2 regions of the Kitasatospora gansuensis genome follow, and region 1 is predicted to be linked to the other one. Evidence: riboswitches for the same ligand, from Rfam matches in the RefSeq annotation. Region 1 holds a riboswitch; the other holds the start of a gene.
What was found. A riboswitch is a leader RNA that binds a small molecule or an ion and turns the genes downstream of it on or off. The one in region 1 is predicted to bind S-adenosylmethionine.
Positions count from the first base shown of each region.

Region 2: it holds a riboswitch for S-adenosylmethionine, as region 1 does, so the genes downstream of both, thrC (threonine synthase) here and F4556_RS27480 (aminotransferase class V-fold PLP-dependent enzyme) in region 1, are expected to answer to the same signal.

Region 1 is NZ_JACHJR010000001.1:6,074,983-6,082,177, reverse strand. It holds gene F4556_RS27500 (NYN domain-containing protein) at 1-871, opposite strand, end outside; gene F4556_RS27495 (hypothetical protein) at 1,139-1,402, opposite strand; gene F4556_RS27490 (rhomboid family intramembrane serine protease) at 1,733-2,527, shown strand; gene F4556_RS27485 (Lrp/AsnC family transcriptional regulator) at 2,524-2,805, shown strand; gene F4556_RS27480 (aminotransferase class V-fold PLP-dependent enzyme) at 2,956-4,314, opposite strand; SAM riboswitch class IV at 4,368-4,485, opposite strand; gene trpD (anthranilate phosphoribosyltransferase) at 4,590-5,666, opposite strand; gene F4556_RS27470 (DNA-binding transcriptional response regulator) at 5,771-6,196, opposite strand; gene ctaE (aa3-type cytochrome oxidase subunit III) at 6,608-7,195, shown strand, end outside.
Region 2 is NZ_JACHJR010000001.1:3,503,387-3,510,581, forward strand. It holds gene F4556_RS15255 (cold-shock protein) at 1-101, opposite strand, end outside; gene F4556_RS15260 (ubiquitin-like small modifier protein 1) at 680-958, opposite strand; gene thrC (threonine synthase) at 991-2,271, opposite strand; SAM riboswitch class I at 2,289-2,426, opposite strand; gene F4556_RS15270 (glucosyl-3-phosphoglycerate synthase) at 2,630-3,649, shown strand; gene F4556_RS15275 (alpha,alpha-trehalose-phosphate synthase (UDP-forming)) at 3,761-5,233, shown strand; gene F4556_RS15280 (SDR family NAD(P)-dependent oxidoreductase) at 5,242-5,982, opposite strand; gene F4556_RS15285 (carbohydrate-binding protein) at 6,084-7,195, opposite strand, start outside.

The DNA.
Region 1 (7,195 bases):
GCGAGGCCGAGGCCGGGGCCACCGCGTCCACCAGATCGGCCGGGTGGATCTGCGCCACCGGCAGCGCCAGCTCCCGCTGGAGGCCCTGGGCGGACTGCAGCACGGTGTCCAGCAGCAGCCGCAGCCGCATGTCCTCGACGCTGCGGCCCTCCCGGGCCGAGCGGCGGCCGGTCTCCAACGCGGTCTCCAACTCGGTGATCCGGTGCCGGAGCCGACGGGCCTCGGCCTCCGCCGCACTGTGCTCGGTGGCCGCCGCGGCCCGCGCCTCGGCCAGCTCGGACTGCGCCTTGCGAGCCTCGGCCTGCGCCCGCCGGGTGTCGCTCTCCAGCGTGCGGACCTTCTTCCGGAGCGACTCGGCCTCGCGTCGGACGCCCTCGGAGTCGGCCCGCTGCCGGTCCAGGTCGGCCCTGGACTGGGCGCGCAGCTCGGCCAGCTCCTCCTGGAGCTTCTCGACCAGCCGGGCCGCCTCGGCCGCCGCGCCCTCGGCGCCGGCCCGCTCGACCTGCTCGCCCGCCTCGCTGACCAGCCGGGCCCAGCCCGCCGGCCGGAGCAGGTAGGCGGCCGCCGCCACGTCCATCGGGTCGGCGGCGCCCGGCACGCTGCCCGCCTCCAGCGCCTGCACCAGATCCGGCTGCCCGAGCCGGAGCCGATCGGCTATCCGCAGCCGGAAGGCCGGGTCCGCCTCCAGCGCGGCGGCCAGCGCGGTGGCCGCGTACTTGGCCCGCCGGGCCGGGGTGAACTTCGCGTACTGGCGCAGTGAGACCGGCAGTTCGGCCGCCGGCAGGCCGCCGAGCGCGTCGGCGGCGATCCCCACCACCCGGTGCCGGACGCCCTCGGGGAGCGGCCGGCCGAGCTGCTCCGGGCTGTCCACGGTGGGGTCAGGGCCGTCGGCGGGAGCGGGCGACGGGGCATCGGCCGGCCCAGGAGCGGCCGGGGTCGTGGCCGCGGGAGGCTGCTCCTGCGACTCGGCCGCCCCCCTTGCTGCGTCCACCACGTCCTCGGCTCCGATCCTGCTCCGCGGGGTCCGTACGGCTGGTTGCCGCTGCCCTCAAACACACCGCTCTCTGCAATTGTCGCGGTTACCTGCCCCGGCCCGACCCGCGCCACACTCCGCGCGGGCCCGGGCCGGTCCCCAGGGTCAGGACTGCTGCTGCTCCTCCGCCGCCTGCTCGGCGTCCGGACGTGCCACCAACTCGACCTGGTCGACCGCGTTGCACCAGCGGCAGCGGACCGACTCCAGCGTCTCGGTCAGCACCTCGGTCTCCTCCACCTTGGAGTCACCGGCCAGGTCGAAGTGCAGGAACTCCACCACCCGGGAGGACCGGGTCACGTCGAAGCGGGTCAGGTTGCCACAGAGCGTGCAGCGCCAGCGGGTCTCAGCGGTCGGGGCGGCGATCGTCATTCTGCCAAGTCCTCTCGTTGGTGCTGCCTCGCGGCGGTCACCCAGGGTCCGGAGGGCCAAGCCTATTGCCTGCCGGTAGGACCGGGTCCACCTGGTCCGTGATGCGGGCAGGGGCTGTCTCCCGACTCGCGTCGGATAGTGGGCGGCGTTGGGGTGCGTGCCTCGGCGGCGCCGAGGAGGGAGCCTGATGCAGCGCATCGGCGACCGACGAGAAGCCGGCGAGGTGCGTGCCCCGGCGGCGACCGCCCGGCGCGAGTCGGGAGACAGCCCCTAGGCCACCCGCAGTACCCGGCGGTGTCGCCGGAGCCGTCCGGAGGAATGCTCTCCGCTATGGCCATCCCCGTCCTGGACCACCTCGACGCCCCGGGCGGCAGGACACCGGAGCGCCCCCCGATCGTCACCTTCACGCTGATCGGGCTGAGCGTGCTGACCCTGCTGATCGGCCCGAGCTTCGGGCTCAACCCCCGCTACGGCACCGGCCAGGGCCGGGTCTGCGCCGAGCAGCGGTACGAGCAGCGCTGGGGCGCGGTGCCCGCCGAGCTGCTGTCGAACCGTCCGCTGACGACCGCTCAGCTGGACCGGCTGCCCCCGGCCACCGCGGACTGCCCGCCCCGGGTGACGCCCCGGAAGATCCCGGTGCTCTCGGTGCTCAGCTCGCTGTTCGTGCACGCGGGGTGGCTGCACCTGCTCGGGAACATGCTGTTCCTGTTCGTCTTCGGCCCCGGGGTCGAGCAGCGGTTCGGCCGGGTACGGTTCCTGCTCGGCTACCTGACGGTCGGTTACCTGGCCACCTACGGCTGGGCGGTGACCGAGGCGCACGGGACGGAGTCGGTCCGGGCGCTGGTCGGCGCCTCCGGCGCGATCGCCGGGGTGCTCGGGTGCTACCTCCGGCTGTACCCCCAGGCCCGGGTGACCACGCTGGTGCCGCTGCTGCTCTTCCTGCCGCTGCGCTTCCCGGCCTGGCTGGTGCTCGGCCTGTGGTTCCTGCTGCAGTGGCTCTCGGTCCGCCAGGACGGCCCCGGGGTGGCGTACCCGGTGCACGTCATCGGCTTCGCCGCCGGGTACCTGGCCACCTGGCTCACCGTTACGCTGACCCGGAACCCACGGACAGGAGCGACAGAGTGATCACCGCGATCGTGCTCATCAGGACCAGCGTCGACCGGATTCCCGAGATCGCCGAGGCGATCGCCTCGATCGAGGGCGTCAGCGAGGTCTACTCCGTGACGGGTGGCTACGACCTGGTCGCGATGGTCCGGGTCCGCCACCACGACGACCTCGCCACCGTGATCCCCGGCCGCCTCAACAAGATCCCGGGCGTCGAACACACCGAGACCCAGATCGCCTTCCGCACCTACTCCAAGCACGACCTCGAAGCAGCCTTCGCCCTGGGCCTGGACGAATAAGCAGACGGCAAGTTGCACCACCCAGGGGCTCGGGGAACGGCGACGGTTCGTGGCTGGCGGGCATCACTGCGAAAGTGCCTGACCACCCACGCACGTTGAACGCTCCCGAGGTCGGCGTCGCAGTTCCCCGAGCCCCTGGTGGTTGCCCTTTCACCGCCGAGTGTCGGCCACGCAGCGCCCGCCCTCGCTGCGGTAGCTCCAAGCCGCCCCGTCGGAGACGAGCTCGCGGACGGCCCCCAGGAACCGCTCCAGGTGCTCGTCCGGCGTCCCCGCCCCGAAGCTCACCCGGATCGCGTTCAGGCTGCGCTCGCCGGGCAGCGACGGCTCCGGCGCGCCGCACTCGGACGGTGCGGCCTCCTCGCCGCCGAGCAGGGTCCGCACCAGCGGGTGGGCGCAGAACAGCCCGTCCCGCACGCCGATCCCGTACTCGGCGGACAGCGCCGCCGAGAAGTGCGAGCTGTTCCAGCCCTGCACCACGAAGGACAGCACCCCGACCCGGGCGGCATCGGTACCGAACAGGCTGAGCACCCGGACCTCCGGGATCTCGGCCAGCCCGGCCTGCAGCCGGTCGATCAGCTGCTGCTCGCGCGCCTCCAGCGCGTCGAACCCGGCCTCGGTGAGCGCCCGGCAGGCGGAGGCCACCGCGTAGGCGCCGATCACGTTCGGGGAGCCGGCCTCGTGCCGGGCCGGGCCGGTCTGCCACTCGACCGCGACCGAGCCGTCCAGCTCGCGGGCGACGGTCCGGCTGGCGCCGCCGCCGGCCAGGTACGGCTCGGCCGCGTCCAGCCAGTCGCTGCGCCCGGCCAGCACCCCGGCGCCGAACGGGGCGTACAGCTTGTGGCCGGAGAAGGCGATCCAGTCCACGCCCAACTCCCGCACCGAGACCCGGTGGTGGGGCGCCAGCTGGGCGGCGTCCAGCACCACCCGGGCGCCGTGCCGGTGGGCGACCTCGGTGAGCTCGGCGACCGGCCAGAGCTCGCCGGTGACGTTGGAGGCGCCGGTGACGCAGAACAGCCGGTGCTCGGCGGGCTGCTCGGCCAGCGCGGCGTCCAGGGCGGCGACCGCCTCGGCGTGCGAGCGCGGGGCGCGCAGGTAACTGACGGTCAGGCCGTCCCGGCGCCAGGGCAGCAGCGAGGCGTGGTGCTCGGTCTCGAAGGCGAACACCCGGGTGCCGGCGGGCAGCACGCCGGCCAGCAGGTTGAGCGAGTCGGTGGTGGCCCGGGTGAAGACCACCTGGTCGCCCTCGCGCAGGTCGAGGAACTCCTCGACGGTGCGGCGGCTCTGCTCGAACAGGTCGGTGGAGAGCTGCGAGAGGTACCCGGCGCCGCGGTGCACGCTGCCGTAGTACGGGGCGTAGGCGGCGACGTCGTCCCAGACCCGCTGAAGCGCCGGGGAGCTGGCGGCGTAGTCCAGGGCGGCGTAGCTGACCTTCTCGCCGGTGACCAGCGGGACCTGGACGTCGTGGCCGAGGACGGCGAGCGGGGCGCAGATTTCGGTGGAAACAGACATGGGAGTGCACTCCTCGGAAGGTCCGGGACCTCGGGGTGCAGCTGTGCCGCCGACGTCCGCGCTTGCCACGCGGACGGTTCGCCGCGGAGCCCGGTCCTCACCCAGGGCACCCCGCCACGGACGGAGGGTTGCCGGACAGCAAGCTGGGGCTTGTCGCTGTCACTCATGACCTGCCGAGGACTCTAGGCGAGCCTCCGAAAGTGGTCAAACACCCGTCCGCCATCCGGACAGCGCGAAGGCCCGGCAGGCAGCCTGCCGGGCCTTCAACTCACCGTTCAGGTACGGGTGGTGGCCGCCGCCCAGTCCTTCAGCAGGGCCTCCGCCGCGCCCGAGTCGATGGCGGCGGCAGCCCGCGCCATGCCGGCCGCGAGCTGCTCGGCCAGCGGGGCGTCGGTCAGCTCCAGCGCGGTCAGCGCGGCGGCGCTGTTCAGCAGGACGGCGTCCCGGACCGGGCCGCGCTCCCCCGCCAGCATCCGGCGGGCCACGTCGGCGTTGAACTGCGGGTCGCCGCCGCGCAGCGCCTCGATGCCGACCGGCTCGATGCCGACGTCACGCGGGTCGAAGGTGGTCTCGGTGACCTGACCGTCCTTCACCAGCCAGACGTGCGAGGTGGTGGAGATGGTCAGCTCGTCCAGACCGTCGTCGCCCCGGAAGACCAGCGCGGTGGCACCGCGCCGGGCCAGCACGCCGGCGATCAGCCCGGCCAGCCGGGTGTCGAAGCAGCCGATCGCGTGCGCGGTGACCCGGGCCGGGTTGGTCAGCGGGCCGAGGATGTTGAAGGCGGTCGGCACCCCGAGGTCGCGGCGGGCCGGGGCGGCGTGCCGCATCGCCGGGTGGAACATCGGCGCCGGACAGAAGGTCAGGCCGACCTCCTCGGCGATCTCGGCCACCCGGGCGGGCGTCACGTCCGGGCTGATGCCGAGCTTCTCGAGTACGTCGGTGGCGCCGCTGGCGGAGGAGGCGGCCCGGTTGCCGTGCTTGACCACCTTGGCCCCGGCGGCCGCCGCGACGATCGCCGACATGGTGGAGATGTTCACCGTCTTGGCCCGGTCGCCGCCGGTGCCCACGATGTCCACCGCCGGGCCCGGGATGTGCAGTTGCTGGGCGTGCGCGTACATCGAGTCGACCAGGCCGGCGATCTCGTCCACGGTCTCGCCCTTGGCCCGCAGCGCGACCACGAAGCCGGCCACCTGGACGGGGGTGGCCTCGCCGCCCATGATCCGGTCCATCGCCCAGGCGGTGTCGGCCTGACCGAGGTCCTGCCCGGCCAGCAGCGTGCTCAGCAGGTCCGGCCAGGTGCGGACCACCTGCGCGGGGTCGCTACCGCCGTTCGCAGGTTGCGCGTTCACCATGGCTGACTCCAGCTCTCGATCGGGGATGCTGGAGCCAGCCTAGCGATCCGGGGTGCCCGGACGCGGGGTCCTTCTCTACAGGTGAGACGCGGCCTGACGGGGCCTCAGCGGTGGGCGGGCGTCCGCTTGGCCGCCCGGGCCCGGAGCAGGGTGGCGGCGGCCTCCGCCAGCGCCACCGGGTCCACCGGGTGGGAGATCGCGGCCTCGGCCCGGCTCCAGGCGGCCAGCCAGGAGTCCTGCGGCCGGCCGATCAGCACCAGCACCGGCGGGCAGCCGTAGATCTCGTCCTTGATCTGCCGGGCCACCCCGAGGCCGCCGGCCGGGACGGCCTCGCCGTCCAGCACGCAGAGGTCGATCCCGCCCTTCTCCAGGGCGCGGAGCACGGCGGGCACCGTGGCGCACTCCAGCACGTCGACCTCGGGGAGGTCGGCGGCGGGGCGGCGGCCCAGCGCGAGGGTGACCTGCTCACGGGTGTTCCGGTCGTCGCTGTAGACGAGGACGGTGAGCGTCTCGTCGGTCGTGTGCGCCATGGGCCCTGCTCCCGGGTACTCGTCCTCTTATATGGCTGTGCTCCGGCCCGGTGTGACCCGGACCACGTTCACTTCCGGATGCTACTCCCGCACACCCCTCGTGGTGACCCTCTGGCGCGATCTCCCTCGGACGAGCCGCCACGCCCGTCGCGCACACGGGCGACGGATCGTCACCCCAGAAGAGCTGTTCCACTCGTACGGCGGACCCGCTAGCCGACCGACCCCCTCGCGCCCCGCAAGGACACGCGGGGCGAACGGGTACTCCTGCCGTCAATGAACCGTCAGAAATGGGACGCCACCTCCTCGGAGCCCTCGTCCGACGCCCCGTCGGCTGCCAACGGGGCATACCGCACGCACCGGACACTCCGAGGTACACCCCCCGGCGTGAAGACGGAATAAGGGACCGACATAATGTCCGTCGTGGCGACAGCAACAGCAACAGAAACCGGACACGCGCACGGAGCGGTCAACAGGCCGAACCTGGTCAGCGTCGGAACCATCGTCTGGCTGAGCTCGGAGCTGATGTTCTTCGCGGCCCTGTTCGCGATGTACTTCACGCTCCGCTCGGTCAAGGGCGCGGAGTTCTGGTCTGAGAAGGCCCACGCGCTCAACGTGCCCTTCTCCTCGGTGAACACCACGATCCTGGTGCTCTCCTCCCTCACCTGCCAGCTCGGCGTCTTCGCCGCCGAGCGCGGTGACGTGAAGAAGCTCCGCTCGTGGTTCATCATCACCTTCGTGATGGGCGCGATCTTCATCGGCGGCCAGATCTTCGAGTACACCGAGCTGGTCAAGAAGGACGGCCTCTCGCTGTCCTCGGACCCGTACGGCACGGTGTTCTACCTGACCACCGGCTTCCACGGCATGCACGTGACGGGTGGTCTGATCGCGTTCCTGCTGGTCCTGGCACGGACGTACGCAGCCAAGCGGTTCACGCACGAGCAGGCCACCGCCGCGATCGTGGTGTCGTACTACTGGCACTTCGTCGACGTCGTGTGGATC
Region 2 (7,195 bases), 2.6 Mb from region 1:
TGGATCGCGCTGTAGTGGACGAACACGTCCGCACCACCGTCGACCGCGATGAAGCCGTACCCCTTCTCCGCGTTGAACCACTTGACGGTGCCCTGAGCCATTCCGAACTCCCCTTGTGCTGTGCTGGCCCTTCGCGGACCCGCAGGATGCGGGCCCAGGTCTGAACAGGCACGCCCGAGGGAACCCCCCCTGGGCGCAGCCGTGCACGCCGCAAACGCCCCACCGGGCCACCAGGAGGCGGTCCGGCCGACGGGTGAATGCGTCGATCGCGGCTGAATGTATCCGGACAGACGCCCTCTGCAACAGGGCCAACCTTGCCGAATTCCCCGGCAGCCGAATGGGATATCGCGGGAGGAAAGCGGCAGAATGCGGCAATTCACTCCGGGCATAGCGGACTCATCACCGCAAAATGCGGCCAGATTTCTGACGCTTGCCTGACATCTTCTGTCTCACGCGGTCCGGCGGATGTCTCAACGGCCGGACGGGCCTTGCGTACGCGATCGGCTGACGGTGCGTGGGGCGGGCGGCGGAGCGAGTGCGGATTCGCCGACCCGGGATCGCACTCTACTCCCTCGCACCTGCCCGAATTTCCACCCGACAGCGGCGAGCCGCCGACAGTACCGGAAATAGCGATTCCGGTACGTCGACGGCTCGACGGTATTCCTCGAAGGGCGGGAGTTCAGCAGCCGCCGGCCACCGCGGGAATGATCGAGATGCCCGCGCCGTCCTTGATCTCGGTCTCCAGGCCCTCGGCGAAACGCACGTCGTCGTCGTTCACGTACACGTTGACGAAGCGACGCAGCTTGCCCGCGTCGTCCAGCACCCGGGCGGCGATGCCGGGGTGGTTGGCGTCCAGGTCGGCGATGACGGCGCCCAGGGTGGCGCCCTCGGCGGTGACCTCGGCGACGCCGCCGGTGTAGGTGCGCAGGATGGTCGGGATGCGGACGGTGGCGCTCATGCGCGGGCTCCTAGCGGGGAGGTGAGGGGGGATCAGGCGGAGGCGAGACCGGCGGCGCGGAACGAATCCAGCGTCGGGCGGATGGTGGCGGTCAGACCCGCCTCGGCGACGGCGTCCAGGGTCTTCAGGCCGTCCCCGGTGTTGATCGCGACGGTCTCCTTGGACGGGTCCAGCTGGCCGGTCTCGACCAGCTTCTTCAGCACGCCGATGGTCACCCCGCCGGCGGTCTCGGCGAAGATGCCCTCGGTACGGGCCAGCAGCTTGATCGCCTCGACCACCTCGGCGTCGGTCACGTCCTCGACCGCGCCGCCGGTGCGGCGGGCGATGTCCAGCACGTACGGGCCGTCGGCCGGGTTGCCGATCGCCAGCGACTTGGCGATGGTGTCCGGCTTGACCGGGCGGATCACGTCGTGGCCCGCCTTGAAGGCGGTGGAGACCGGGGAGCAGCCCTCGGCCTGGGCACCGAAGATCTTGTACGGGCGGTCCTCGACCAGGCCGAGCTTGATCAGCTCCTGCAGGCCCTTGTCGATCTTGGTGAGCTGGGAGCCCGAGGCGATCGGGATCACCAGCTGCTCCGGCAGCCGCCAGCCGAGCTGCTCGCAGATCTCGTACGCCAGGGTCTTCGAACCCTCGCCGTAGTACGGGCGGAGGTTGACGTTGACGAAGCCCCAGCCCTCGCCGGCCGGGTCGCCGATCAGCTCGGAACAGAACCGGTTCACGTCGTCGTAGTTGCCCTCGATGCCGACCAGCTCGCCGCCGTAGACACCGGCCATCACGACCTTGCCCTGCTCCAGGTCGTGCGGGATGAAGACGCAGGACTTGAAACCGGCCCGGGCCGCGGCGGCACCGACGGCACCGGCCAGGTTGCCGGTGGAGGAGCAGGAGAGGGTGGTGAAGTTGAAGGCGCGCGCCGCCTCGATGGCGCAGGCGACCACCCGGTCCTTGAAGGAGTGGGTCGGGTTGCCCGAGTCGTCCTTGACGTGCAGCTGGGCGGTGAAACCGAGCTCACGGCCCAGGTTGTCGGCCTTCACCAGCGGGGTCCAGCCCGGGTTCAGGTTGGGCTTGCCCGCCACGTCGGCCGGCACCGGCAGCAGGGGGGCGTAGCGCCAGATCGACGCGGGACCGGCCTCGATCCGCTTGCGCAGCTCCTCGGCGGACTCGGAGCCGAACTCGTACGCGATCTCCAGCGGGCCGAAGCACTCGACGCAGGCGAAGCTCGGACCGAGCGGGAATCGGGTGCCACACTCGCGACAGGACAGGGCGGCAGCGGGGCCGAGGTCGACGGTCGGGGCGGCAGAAACAGCGGTAGCCATGATGGCGGAGGCCTCTCTCCTCATCTTCCCCATGACGCGGGCGCGCCACAGGACGGAATTGGCACCTGTCCCGCCGGATGACCACTGCTGGTCGGCCGTGCGAGAAGGTTGCCGGGACTTCGACGGGCCGTTCCCTCAGTCCCTCTGGATGAGCTCTGTGAAGTTGTGGTCCTGCTCTCCGGCCGACCCCGACGTGCGAAGGTCTGACCGCAGTACGAAGACTGTATCCGAAGGCGCCCGGCAGGGAACCGCGCGTCCGAGTCGCGAGATGCCCTGTCCCGAGAAGCCAGTCCGCCGATCCAGCCCGAGGAGATCAGACGTGCCCGACCAGCCGATCCCGGCCGAACCGCCCGAGGAGCTGCTGCCGGAGGTGGCCGACTGGCTGCACCGGCGCTCCTGGACGACGGCCGACCGGCCCCCGGCCGACCTGCTCGCCGCCAAGCGGGCCGCCGGCCCGGCCGGGACGGTCAGCGTGGTGCTGCCCGCGCTCGACGAGGAGCCCACGGTCGGCGAGATCGTCCGGGTGATCCGGCGGGAACTGATGGAGCGGCTGCCGCTGGTGGACGAGATCGTGGTGGTCGACTCCGGCTCGATGGACGGCACCGCCGCGGCCGCGGCGGCGGCCGGCGCCCGGGTGGTGCACCGGGACGACGTGCTGCCCCGGCTGCCCGCCGCCCCGGGCAAGGGCGAGGTGCTCTGGCGCTCGCTGCTGGTCACCTCCGGCGAGATCGTCTGCTTCATCGACGCGGACCTGCGGGAGTTCGACCCGGCCTTCGTCTCCGGCATCGTCGGGCCGCTGCTGACCGATCCGGCGATCCAGCTGGTGAAGGCGATGTACGACCGGCCGCTGGAGACCGATGGCGCGGTGGTGCCGGCCGGCGGCGGGCGGGTCACCGAGCTGGTGGCGCGGCCGCTGCTGAACCTGCACTGGCCCCAACTGGCCGGATTCGTCCAGCCCTTGGGCGGGGAGTACGCCGCCCGGCGGTCGCTGCTGGAGCGGCTGCCGTTCCCGACCGGGTACGGGGTCGAGCTGGGCCTGCTGGTGGACGCGCTCGACCTGGTCGGCCTGGACGCCCTGGCCCAGGTCGACGTCGGGGTCCGGCACCACCGGCACCAGGACGGCCAGGCGCTCGGCCGGATGGCGGCCACCATCTACCGCACCGCCCTGGAACGCCTGGACCGCACCCACCGCCTCAAGACCACCCCCGACCTGGTCCACCCCCTGCTCACCCAGTTCACCCGCGACCCCGCCACCCGCGAGTTCACCGCCCACACCCACCCGGTCGGCGCGCTAGAACGGCCCCCGATGATCACCATCCCCGACTACGTGCACCACCAGGGGCTCGGGGAACTGCGACGCCGACCTCGAAAGAGGTGATCGCCGCGTAGGTGGTCAGGCACTTTCGCAGTGACCCGAACCGACCCCCTGACTTGCCCGAAGGGTGTGCCGACTGGTTTGACCCCCCGGGTGCGAGGCAAGGTTGGTGTCATGGCCGATCTCGCGACCGAACGTTCGAATCTGACCGGAGCCGCCCCCATCCTGGTGGCCTCCAACCGGGGGCCGGTGTCCTTCACCGCCGAGGACGACGGCTCGCTGACCCTGCGCAGAGGAGGCGGCGGCCTGGTCTCGGGCCTGTCCGCGATCGACGACCCGTCCGCCGTCTGGGTGTGCGCCGCCCTCTCCGAGGCCGACCGGACGGCGGCCCGCCGCTCCCCCGAGGGCCGGCTCGACCTCGGCGGCTTCGAGGTCGGCGGCCAGGCCGTCCGGATGCTGGACATCGACCCCGGCACCTTCGCCCGGGCGTACAACGGCGTGGCCAACTCCACCCTGTGGTTCGTCCATCACCTGCTGTACGAGACGCCGGTGGCGCCGGTCTTCGACGACCGGTTCCGCCGCGAGTGGGACTCCTACCGGGCGTACAACACCGCCTTCGCCGAGGCGCTCGCCGCCGAGGCCGCGCCGGGTGCGGCGGTACTGATCCAGGACTACCACCTCTCCCTCGCGCCGGACCAACTCCGGCAGCTGCGGCCCGACTTGAAGATCGGTCACTTCTCGCACACCCCGTGGGCCCCGCCCGAGTACTACCGGATGCTGCCGGACGACGTGGCCGCCGACGTGCTGACCGGCATCCTCGGCGCGGACCGCGCGGCCTTCCTGACCCGCCGCTGGGCGCTGGCCTTCGCGGACTGCTGCGAGGCGGTGCTCGGCGCCACCGTGGACCGGGCCGCGCTCACCGTGACGCACGCCGGCCGGACCACCCGGCTCGGCGTGCACGCCCTCGGTGCGGACGCCGACTTCCTCCGCGAGCGCTCCCACCAGCCGGACGTGGACGCCCGGTTGGCGACCCTGAAGGAGGCCGTCGGCGAGCGCCGGACGATCGTCCGGGTGGACCGGACCGAGCTGAGCAAGAACATCGTCCGCGGCCTGCTGGCCTACCGGCACCTGCTGCGCTCCCGCCCGGAGTGGCTGGACCGGGTGGTGCACATCGCGTTCGCCTACCCGTCCCGGCACGACCTGCCGGAGTACCGGGAGTACACCGCCGCGGTGCAGCGGATCGCGCAGGAGATCAACGACGAGTTCGGCACCCCGGCCTGGCAGCCGCTGATCCTGCACGTGAACGACGACTTCCCGCGCTCGCTGGCCGCCTACCGGCTGGCCGACGTGGCGCTGGTCAACCCGATCCGGGACGGGATGAACCTGGTCGCCAAGGAGGTGCCGGTGGTCTCCGACGCCGGGTGCGCCCTGGTGCTCTCCCGGGAGGCGGGCGCGTACGCCGAACTGGCCGACGACGCCATCACGGTGAACCCGTACGACGTGATCGAGACCGCCGAGGCGCTGCACCGGGCGCTCACCATGCCGACGGCCGAACGGACCGACCGCACCAAGCGGTTGGCCGCCGCCTCGACCGCACTGCCGCCGCAGCAGTGGTTCCTGGACCAGCTCACGGCACTCCGCGAGTAGCGACCGAATCAGGCCGCGAACCCGCCGTCCACACTGATCGCGGCCCCGGTGACGTACCGGCCGTCAGGCCCGGCCAGGTACGCCACGGTAGCCGCGATCTCGGCGGGTTCGGCGTAACGGCCCAGCGCGGTGAAGCCGTTCACGGTCTCGGCGAACGGGCCCTCGGCCGGGTTGGCGTCGGTGTCGGTCGGGCCCGGGTGGACCAGGTTGACGGTGATGCCCCGGGGGCCGAGCTCCCGGGCCAGCCCCTTGACCATGCCGACCTGGGCGGTCTTGCTCGCCGCGTACAGGGCGAGGCCGGGGAACACCACCCGCTCGGCCACGTTGCTGCCAATGCCGATGATCCGGCCGCCCTCGGTCATGTGCCGGACCGCCGCCTGCGCGGCCAGCAGCGGCGCCCGTACGTTCACCGCCAAGGTCCGGTCCAGCAGGCCGAGTTCGAGCTCCTCCAGCGGGCCCATCGGGAACACCGCCGCGTTGTTCACCAGGATGTCCAGCCGCCCGAGCGTCGCGGCCGTCTCGTCCACGGCTGCCCGGACGGCCGCCGGGTCGGCGCTGTCGGCCCGGATCGCCAGTGCCCGGCGGCCGAGCGCCTCGACCTGCTTGACCACCTGCCCGGCCCGCTCCGCGTTCCGTTCGTACGTCAGCGCCACGTCGGCGCCCTCCTCGGCCAGCCGGATCGCCACGGCCGCGCCGATCCCCCTGCTGCCGCCGGTCACCAGTGCCACATGTCCCTCAAGTCGCTTCATGTGGACCAGCATTGTCGACTGAGGCGGCCCGGTCCGGCGGGATTCGGACCTCGCGTTCCGGGGTGCGGTGTCACCACAACCTCCGCACCCCGGAACGGACGTCAGCCGGCCACGCCGACCACGACGGCCTGACCCGGCGTCACCTTGACACTCGCGTAGCTGTAGGTGACGCCGTGTTCGACCTTGGTCAGCGCGGGGCGGGCGGCCCCGTTCACCGTCAGGGTCGGGTGGCTGCCGACGAAGCGGGCCTCCCAGGTGTACGTGCGGGAGGCCGAGTGGTTGGTCAGGGTGGAGCTGGTGGCGCCGTCGTGCCGCAGGCCGACGGTGTCCTTGCCGACCGGGATGTCGTCGACCTGGAGCCAGTCCATCCCGGCGGGCAGCCGGGACTGGGTGGTCAGCCGGCGGTTGGGCGCGTCGGGGTCGAGGCCGAGCAGGCCGGAGACGGTCTGGCCGACCAGGGTGAAGGAGACCTCGGGGTAGTCGCCGTTCGGGCCCTGCGAGGCGTTCACGTGCTGGACGTCGCGCTGGTCGTAGACGTGCCGCATCCACTTCCAGGCGGTGTCGTTGCGGTTGTTGTTGAAGAAGGTGTCGGGCAGGTAGGTGAACGCCTCGATGTTGGACGGGCCGTCGGCGCCGGCGGCCTGGGCGTCGATGTAGTCCAGGTAGGCGTCGTTGCGCGGACCGGCCTCGATGATCTTCTTCATCGGCATGAACCAGCTGTTCTCCAGGCCCCAGCCCTTGAACGCGGTGCCGTCCAGGGAGTACGCCCGGACCATGTCGGCGCCCGAACCGGTGCCGCTCCACTCCGAGTTGAAGTACTGCTTGAGCGCCGCCGCCTGCTGCTCCGCCTCGGCGGCCAGCGCCGCGTCGCCCTTGGCCTTCGCCAGCGCGGCCACCGCCAGATAGGCCTGGTACTGGGCCGCGATGCCGTCACCGGCCTCGGCGAGCTTCTCGTTGCCCTGCTCGTTGTAGCTGGCGGTGCCGGAGAAGATGCCCTTGCCGGTGCCCTCGGCGACCTGCACCGCGCCGTTGCCCTTGGCCGCGTTGTGCAGGGCGACGAACTCCTTGGTGGTGTGCCGGTAGAAGTCCCAGAACACCTCGTCGTTCACGTACGCCGCGTCACCGCTCCAGCGGTACGCCTGGGCCGCCTTCTCCACCAGCTCGAACGGGGCGGGCACCTCGCGGACGAAGGAGCTCGGGTTGCGGTAGTCGA